Regions from separate parts of the Kushneria konosiri genome, predicted to be linked through region 2. Evidence: riboswitches for the same ligand, from Rfam matches in the RefSeq annotation. Region 2 holds a riboswitch; the other holds the start of a gene.
What was found. A riboswitch is a leader RNA that binds a small molecule or an ion and turns the genes downstream of it on or off. The one in region 2 is predicted to bind cobalamin.

Region 1: linked by a shared signal. The riboswitch ahead of B9G99_RS04910 (energy-coupling factor ABC transporter permease) and the one ahead of B9G99_RS14430 (AAA family ATPase) in region 2 are both predicted to bind cobalamin.

Annotation. Positions count from the first base shown of each region.
Region 1 is NZ_CP021323.1:1,044,004-1,048,417, forward strand. Features, by position in the region: gene B9G99_RS04895 (DMT family transporter) at 1-198, opposite strand, end outside; gene B9G99_RS16930 (LysR family transcriptional regulator) at 294-455, shown strand; gene B9G99_RS04900 (LysR substrate-binding domain-containing protein) at 580-1,245, shown strand; gene B9G99_RS04910 (energy-coupling factor ABC transporter permease) at 1,663-2,346, opposite strand; cobalamin riboswitch at 2,386-2,575, opposite strand; gene B9G99_RS04915 (carbon-nitrogen hydrolase family protein) at 2,671-3,453, opposite strand; gene B9G99_RS04920 (DUF5677 domain-containing protein) at 3,812-4,414, opposite strand, start outside.
Region 2 is NZ_CP021323.1:3,129,216-3,133,629, reverse strand. Features, by position in the region: gene cobS (adenosylcobinamide-GDP ribazoletransferase) at 1-709, opposite strand, end outside; gene cobT (nicotinate-nucleotide--dimethylbenzimidazole phosphoribosyltransferase) at 706-1,737, opposite strand; cobalamin riboswitch at 1,869-2,073, shown strand; gene B9G99_RS14430 (AAA family ATPase) at 2,268-4,241, shown strand; gene cobO (cob(I)yrinic acid a,c-diamide adenosyltransferase) at 4,238-4,414, shown strand, end outside.

The DNA.
Region 1 (4,414 bases), 1.5 Mb from region 2:
CACGGCCGCAAGCGATGAGCGCAGGGCCACCTGTGACAGCGGTGACATGTCCTCGGCCACCATCTTGATGGCCACCTGCTGAGCGCCCAGCACGATGCAAAACAGCACCATCAGGGCGCTGGCCTGCAGGTCCAGCCGCCGGCGCGCCGAATGGCTGCCTGTCGATAGGGTGGGCGTTGTCTGTCCGGTGTTCTGCATAGGGCCTCCTGTCGGTCACAGGCTTCAGTGGAGCATTTGCCGGGGCCGTCGCCAAACGATTAATCTGGAGATCAAGGCTCAGGAAAACTCAACCCATGAAGATCGAACGCCTCCCCCTGAATGCGCTGCGCGCCTTTGCCGAGGCGGCCCGCACGCAGAGCTTCAAGCACGCTGCCAATAGGCTGGGGGTGACGCCCGGTGCGGTCAGCCGTCAGATCAAACAACTCGAAGACCGGCTCGGCGTTACGTTTTTTTGAGAGACATGCCAACGGTGTCCAGCTCAACGAAATCGGACGGCAGCTGGCCCGGGACATCGACAGCGGTCTTGAAACGATCGCCGCGGGCGTCTCAACCGCTCGGGAAAGTGCGCGACACACCCCGATGCTGACGCTCAGCGCACCGCCCACTTTCCTGCAGCTGTGGCTGCTGCCACGGCTGGCCACATTTGAGGCCCGGATTGGCGGTCTCGATATTTCACTGGAGTCCAATGACGCCCTGATCGTCCCCACCTGGCGAGGCAGCGGGGCGCGTCTGGCGATACGCTATGGCCGCGGCCCCTGGCCGGACGTGACGAATTACCGGCTGTTGGGCGATGAGCTGTTCCCCGTCTGTACCCCTGCACTGCTCAAACAGCACGGTCAGCCCATGAAGCCCGCCGACCTGGCCCGTCACACCCTGCTGGAAGTGGCCTGGAACTCTCCACAGAGCGCCACCGTCCCGGGCTGGCAGACATGGCTCGAGACAGTCGGCGTCGCCAATCAGGTGTCGCCGCCGCAAAGGCGCTATTCGCTGTCCGGGCTGGCCGTGGACCAGGCCATTGCCGGGCGGGGCCTCATGCTGGCCAGTCTCCCCCTGGTGATGGACCGGCTGGCCAGCGGCGTACTGATGATTCGCCCCTTCGGCGAACAGCATGCCCTCGCCTCCCCCATGACCTACGACCTGCTGACCCCGGCGATCGGTGAAGCGTCGCCTGCCGTGGCACGTTTTGTCGACTGGCTGTTGCAAGAAGCCACCGTCTTCGACGGTGAGGCGAACAAGGCCCACTGAGCCCAGCACCTCTATTGGCCGGGCCGCATGGTTGTTGATCAAATAAAAAGCCCACCGTTGGGTGGGCTTTAGAGTAAAAACCGGTCGGCCATTCAATTTTTACAACCATTCTTGTCGCAGGTAATTCTACTGCCTGAAGACACCCAATGATCTGAATGGTCTTTCGTGTCAAAACCGCAGCCGGTTTTCCCGCCTTTATTGCCTTTATGAACAACACCGGTCGGTATGTGCTTGACGGCCATAAGCGCTCCTTTGATTAGACAAATTAACAGTAGCTTGATTGCAAATATCAACAACGCAACTTTTGCCTAATTCGTCATGAGCCAAACCATCAAGAAAACATTAACCACGACTGATGCACAGAACCAAAAAGCCCACCGTTGGGTGGGCTTTGTCATCATGCGTCTCGAGCGTCTTTCAGAGCGCGGGGCGATGCAGCCGGGCATTGAACAGCGGCCCGCGTGTCATGCCGGTGCGCCATTTGGCGAGCGCCAGCACGCCGAGATCGATCAGCGGTTCCAGAATGACCACGCTCATGTAGGCCACCCCGAACGTGCTGACATTGACGAGGCTCTGCGCCGAAAGCCCCTCGCCGTAGAAGGCCCAGAAGCCGACCCAGAGCACGATGCCGCCCTGATAGGCGGTGGAAAGCGCCAGCGCCTGTCGATAGGTCACCTCAACGTAGGGCGTATCGCGTGGAATCAGGCGTCCGGCCAGCACGCTGATGCCCCACAGCGGCACGATCAGGGTGGTCACGTTCATGCCGTATTGCGGCAGGTCGAACGGCGCGAAGAAAAGCCCCTGAATCAAAAGCCCCAGCGCCAGGCCGATCGCCGTCGGGCCAGCCCCAAACAGCAGCAGCAGGGTCGAGCCCAGAATCAGGTGGACCTCTGACACGCCCACAGCGTGGTGAGGCAACACCTCGAAAAAGCAGAAGACACACAGCGTGGCCACAAGACTGCGACCGATCAGCGCCGTGAAGCCATCGCGGCCTTCCAGCGTGTGCCGTGCCAGACGCGCGGTCAGCCCGAAGGCACCGGCCGCGGTGGCGTAACTCAACAGGATTTTGGCGCCCGTGACGACGCCCGGTTCGATATGCATGCGATTGATCCTTGCTGCACCCACCGTGCAGGGATGAGATGAATGGAAGTCGACATGGCAGGTCTCCTGGCTTGCGCGTCATCACCCTTGCCTCGCCTTCCCGGCAGTGGCCAGTGGCGTGTGAGGCGGGCTCATCGCTTACAGTTGCGGGGGCAGCCGTGGCTTGTCCACGTTCCCTTTTCATTTGAAGCGGCAGGGCCGCTTCAACACCATGTCACCTGCATTCTATGCCTGGTGGGCTCGGGGAAGGCAACGCCTTTTTAAAGCGATGTCTGATAAAGAGACAGTGCCCGGACGACAGCGCTTGATCGCCGCTCCTGCTGATCAGGCCACGCTGTCCATCGCGATAACGCGCCCTGATGCGCCCTCCAGCACGCCATCGCGGATCGCAGCGATGACCAGGCAGGCCTCACGTCCGTCGGCGCCAACAAGGCGCTCCCCCTGTGCGTTCCATCCGCCGCTTCTGCCGCAGGTCTGCCAGCTACCGGTGTCGGAGATATGGTTGGAAAACAGCACCGGCATTCCGTGACGCCGGGCAATGCCGGCAAGGCATTGAGCATCCGCCTCATATCCGCCGTCTGAAATCAGCACACTGGCAAGATACACCGCCGCCTTCCGGGCGGAAGCGGCATCACTGTGAATGGTGTGGACAAAATCGGCGCAAATCGCCAGTGCGATGCGCACGCCGTTGACGGTGAAGAGACAGGCTTCATCACCCGGCGAGCAGTACGCCTCCTCCCCATCGTGCAGGTGCTGCTTGGCGTAAAACGTACGCGCCCCATCGGGAAAGCAGATGACCGCCCCGATGCGGGGCTTGCCGCCGTCGTTGATCAGCGGACCACCCGCGATCACAACCATATTGTTCTCCACCGCGGCAGCAGACAGCGTTTTGAACGCCTCGGCATCGTATGGCATGGCAAGCGCTTCCAGCAGATCAGGCTCGTAACCAATCAGCGAGAGCTCGGGAAAGACGATGACATCAGCGTCGTGCCGGGCGGCATGCTTGATATAGCGCAGATGCGTGGTCAGATTCTCCGCCACGGCACCGCGGATAACCGGCGGCTGCGCCAGAGCGACAACGACATTGCCTGCATTTTCAGAGGGCATATCCACTCGCATCCTCTTCACAAGGGCTGGAATACAGGACATGAAACCTCAGGGGCACCACAAAAGAGAAGGCATGGCTTTCAGGATCTATTGAAACGGAGGGGCATCTAATCTATAGCTGGTGGCGTGTCATGGGGAAGAAGCAGCGGTTTCGCCGCTATCGAATAGAAAATTAGCGTTTTAGGGACCAAAAAAGCGCGTGACCAAGAAGCAGGAATAAAACGTTGTTGTTCAGGCGAGGAATGGAGACGGGTTGCTTTCGGCCAAGAGCGGCCATTGAGATCATTCTTATCCATACCGCTTTACTCATAGTTAAATTAGGAGTGCGGCGAGTAATTTATCCGTGTGAAGCAACTTGTTACGATTTTGATTGGCTAATTCGAAGGAACGTATCCCCGACTGCCTGCTCGTATTCCCCAGCAATCTTACACATGACTATATGATCAAGCGCTGGTTTAAGACATAGGAGTGTTGTAGTGATCTGATACAAGCTGATGGCTGTCGCGTGCGCTGGATCTGTCATGCCTGAGTTGCTTTGTCCCACCAGCAGGATATCATGTCTCGCTTCACACAGCCCTAACCGACTTGTCATGCCTTTCGAACTAGCATGAATATTCTGGCTGGCCCATTTGTAGTACGGACGCATATGATCCAATCCTACGTTCTTTTCAATTGCAGCAAAACCCACGCGCTGATGGCTTGGGAATATGTGCGCAGCCCAACCGTAAAGCTGTGAAAAAGACTTACCATACCTTCTGATCAGTTCATCATATTCCTTCTTGCAGTCGTCAATTTCTGCCTGTGAGGGGCCTTTTTCCTGCAGCCGGTTCTCGTATTTTTTATGCTCACGCATAGCGTCGTATGAATCTACAACATCATGAAAGTAGAACCTTTCCGCGCAATCTTGGCCTTGCTTGACAATAAACATTGCAGTGCAATTCACCTCATGAAGCGCCCTCCA
Region 2 (4,414 bases):
CTGTCACACCGCCAAGTTGATGTTTCAGCCAGCGATACAGTAACCATCCAGACAACGCTGTTACCAGAAGCAGGACGCTGCCCGAAGCGGCACCGGCGGAAAGCACCGCCACCAGTGCAGCAATGCCCGCCAGCCAGGCAAAATCACTAGCGCGGTGGTGACCGGTCAGTGCATGAACCTTGCTGTCTGCATCACAGCGCAAATACGGCAATACTCCCATCATGAACGCTGCCAGCCCACGGCTCAGGGCATGAGCGGTGACCAATGCCATCATCACAAGCCCGGCCTCCTGCTGTGCCAGGGCGCTCAGCAGCAGCCATCGTCCGATCAGACTCGCGATCAGCGCCAGCACGCCGTAGCTGCCCACCCGGCTGTCTTTCATGATGGCCAGGCGTTGTGCCACCGTCCGGCCGCCGCCAAGACCATCCATGCAGTCTGCCAGGCCGTCCTCATGCAGGGCACCGGTCAGCCAGAGCGACAGTAGCAGCGTCATGAACACCGCGATGGAGAAAGGAAGTACCTGTTCAAGGCCCCAGTAGACCAGAGCAAGCCCCAGACCGATCGATGCCCCGACCAGCGAAAACCAGCGATGGCAGCGACCCAGCGCCTGTGCATTGACCTCGCCGGGAATGGGCACCGGAAGGCGGGTTAAAAAGCTCACCGCCAGACAGACCCACTGCCACTGACGGGCCAGCCCCTCACGACTCATAGCGTCAGGCCAACCTCTTCGAGCGAGCCCAGTTCATGATAAAAGGCCAGTGCCGAGCGCAGCAGCGGCAGAGCCAGTGCTGCTCCCGACCCTTCTCCGAGCCGAAGTCCCATATCCAAAAGCGGTACGGCATCAAGCTGATCCAGCAGCGGTCGATGACCGCGCTCATCGCCACAATGCGAGAAAATCAGATAGCCCCGCACCTCCGGCGCGATGCGACAGGCACAAAGTGCGGCCACGGTCGTAATGAAACCATCCACCAGAATGACCATGCCCTTCTCAGCAGCGGCCAGAATGGCCCCTACCATACTGACGATTTCGAATCCGCCCAGTGCTGCCAGTGTCAGTCGAGGATCCTGAAGGGCCTGGGCATGGCGCTGAAGCCCGAGCAGCACGATGTCCTGCTTTCGCTTCATGATCGTGGCCGTAACGCCACTGCCGGCACCGATACACGTGTCAAAGGGGAGATGCGTAATCGCCGCCATCAGCGCGCTGGCGCTGGTCGTATTACCGATCCCCATGTCTCCCAGCGCGATCAGATCGCAGCCATCGGCATGAAGCTCATCGATCAGCCGCCGGCTGTTGTCGAAACCGGTTTCAAGCTGTTCGAGCGTCATCGCAGGCTCACGGTGAAAAGGCGCCGTCTTCTCGCCCAGCCGATGGCTGACGAGATCCGGATGCGGCTCATGCTCTGTAAGCGTCCCGCAGTCGATAACCTTCAGCGGCAGCCCCGCCTGCCGGCAAAAGATATTGATGGCGGCATGGCCTTCAAGGAATTGATGCACCATCAGCTGTGTCGTTGAAGGATCAACGATGGAAACCCCCTCAAGCGCCACGCCATGATCGCCGGCAAAAATCAGCATGATCGGTGCATCGATGCTCTTTTTTGAAGGCCCCATAATACGTACCAGCGATGCCGCGGTAGTCTCAAGCGTGCCCAACGATCCCGGGGGTTTCAGCCGACTGTCGATGTGCGCCTGAATACGGGCATCGTTCGCATCATCAGGGGGCGAAATATTAAAGGTCATGACATTGACTCGGTTAAACATGCACAAACGCTACCGGGTGCCCGGTGGTAGAGCAACGATAAAGTCATAAAACCGCGTCAGCGGGCCCGATTACGTCATCGTGTCGGACTTGACTCCATCACCACCCCGGCCCACGATGAGCAGCGCTCGGGTGCCCGTGCAGACTTGTACGGGATAATCGGGAAAGTGATGCAAGTTCACTGCTGTCCCCGCAACGGTAATCGAGTGGCTTGAAGCGTAACCACTGATCCTTACGATCGGGAAGGTGCTTCAGCCCGGCAGACACAGGTCTGCCAGCTCGTCAGCCCGGAGACCGGCCCGGCGATGATACAGGGTGATAATGCCTACGACATTATCAGTAATGACTGCCGCGCGTACGGGTCGATACGCAGGAGCACACAAGTGACTTGTTTTTCTATCAGATGGCGGTGCCTGCCAGAAGCCGCTACGCCTCTTGACGTCTCCCCATCACATGGGCACGCAACGCACACTCATGCCGCGTCATCACATTCTGCTCTCGGGGAGGTGATATGACGACGACATCACGCCCCTCGTTCCCCTTTACCGCCGTGACCGGCCATGAACGACTAAAACTTGCCCTGATTCTGGCGGCGCTGGATCCTCGCCTGGGCGGCGTGCTCGTCAGTGGCCCGCGCGGCACAGCCAAATCGACACTGGCGAGAGGCCTTGCCGAACTGCTGCCCTTCTCGCGCTCTTCTCTGGTGACACTACCCCTGGGCGCCGATGAGGCTCAGCTGACCGGGACGCTGGATCTGGGTCGAGCCCTGGGCGATCGTGAAGTGGCCTTCCAGCCCGGCCTGCTGGCGCGGGCCCATGAGGGGGCGCTCTACATCGATGAGGTCAATCTGCTGCCTGACGCCCTGGTAGACCTGCTGCTTGATGTGGCCGCCAGCGGTATCAACCATGTCGAGCGAGATGGCATCAGCCATCAACATCCTGCGGATTTCCTGCTGATTGGCACCATGAATCCTGACGAAGGCGAGCTGCGTGCCCAGCTGCTGGACCGTTTCGGGCTCGCCGTACTGGATCATCCCGCACCGGATATCGAGCAGCGCCTGCAGATTGTCGAGCGTCGCTTGGCCTTTGACCAAGACCCCGAGACGTTCATGTCCGACTGGCAGGAAGAACAGGATCGCCTTTGTGATCGACTGGCGGCCGCACGGGAACGACTCTCGAAAATTACCCTGCCTGCCGAGCTGGCCCGCGTGATTGCAACGCGTTGTGTCGACGCGGGCGTGGAAGGCGTGCGCGCTGACCTTGCCTGGCGGCGTGGCGCACTGGCACATGCGGCCTGGCAAAATCGAAACATCGTGACGCTCGAGGACATCGACGCCCTGGCGCCGCTGGTCATGGCACATCGTGCTCCCGGATATGATCCCCATCAGGCGCCGGATCAGGGCAATAACCATGGCGGTCAAGGTGGGGGCGATCACCGTCAGGAGAATGATGAACCGTCTGATTCCGAGGGCGAGACTTCTTCCGGTGCCACCAGCGCGCCGCCTGCGGAACGCTACCAGGGCCGTCGCACGCCCCCGGATGCCCCGGCCAGACCGGATATGACGTCACGGCAAGGCACATCGAGTCCTGCTGAACAGACCTCATCGACAGGAAACCATCAGCATCAAGGTACTCATCAGTATCAGGATGATCACGATGACAACCCTCATGGCAACGGTGACTGGGGCAATCTGACTGCCCATCAGGCGTCGCTGACGCTGAACAGCGCCGCAAGCGGACATATTCAGCTGCCGAGCATACAAACGAGCCTCCCCGCCAGCCAGCGGGCGTCACAAACGAAGGGTCGCCGGGCCATTGGCCGTGCGCGTATCGACTGGCCCGGAAGTCTGCGCAAGGCAGCCATCTCCCAGGGTCATTCGGTGCCCGGCACCCTTGAAGCACTGGCATGGCAGCGCGAGCGGCGCCGCCCTGAAAGACTCACCTGTATCGTACTGGATATTTCCGGTTCCAGTCTGAGCCGGCAAACGCCCTCGCAACGTGCCCGCCAGCTTGAAAAGGCGATGTCGCTGGTCGAGCAGCTGGCTTTTGATACCTATCTCGCCCGTGAGCGGCTGATGCTGATAACTCTGGGTGGCGAGGGTGTGACCGAAGTCATGGCCCCCCGTCGTGCACCACGCTCGATGGCGACCGTACTGAACCAGATCAAACCGGGTGGCGGTACGCCGCTACGACGCGGGCTTGATGATACCCGCCAGCGCCTGGCTCGCCTTCAGCATGGTGATCCGGCAGCGATTCGCCTCTGGATACTGACCGATGCCCGTAGCCGGGACGATCTCGAGCTTGCGCCGTTTGGCCTTGAGACCCACATCGTGGACTGTGAACCACGGGAAGAAGCACTGGGTCGGGCAAAAGAGCTGGCCGCCGCGCTTGAAGCCACCTGCCACCACCTTGACGATCTGTTCCGCACGCCAACCGCACCGGCAATGCATGCCACCACAACGACAGTTCCCGGGAGACAGCCATGAGCCAGCACCATGGTGATGACAGCGCCACTGACCAGGACAGCACTCGCTACCAGCAGCGCATGGCCACCAAGAAGCGCATTGTCGATGAGCGCATTGCCCGCGCAGATCAGGAACGTGGTGTGCTGATCGTGCTCAAGGGCAACGGCAAGGGCAAAAGCAGCTCTGCCTTTGGC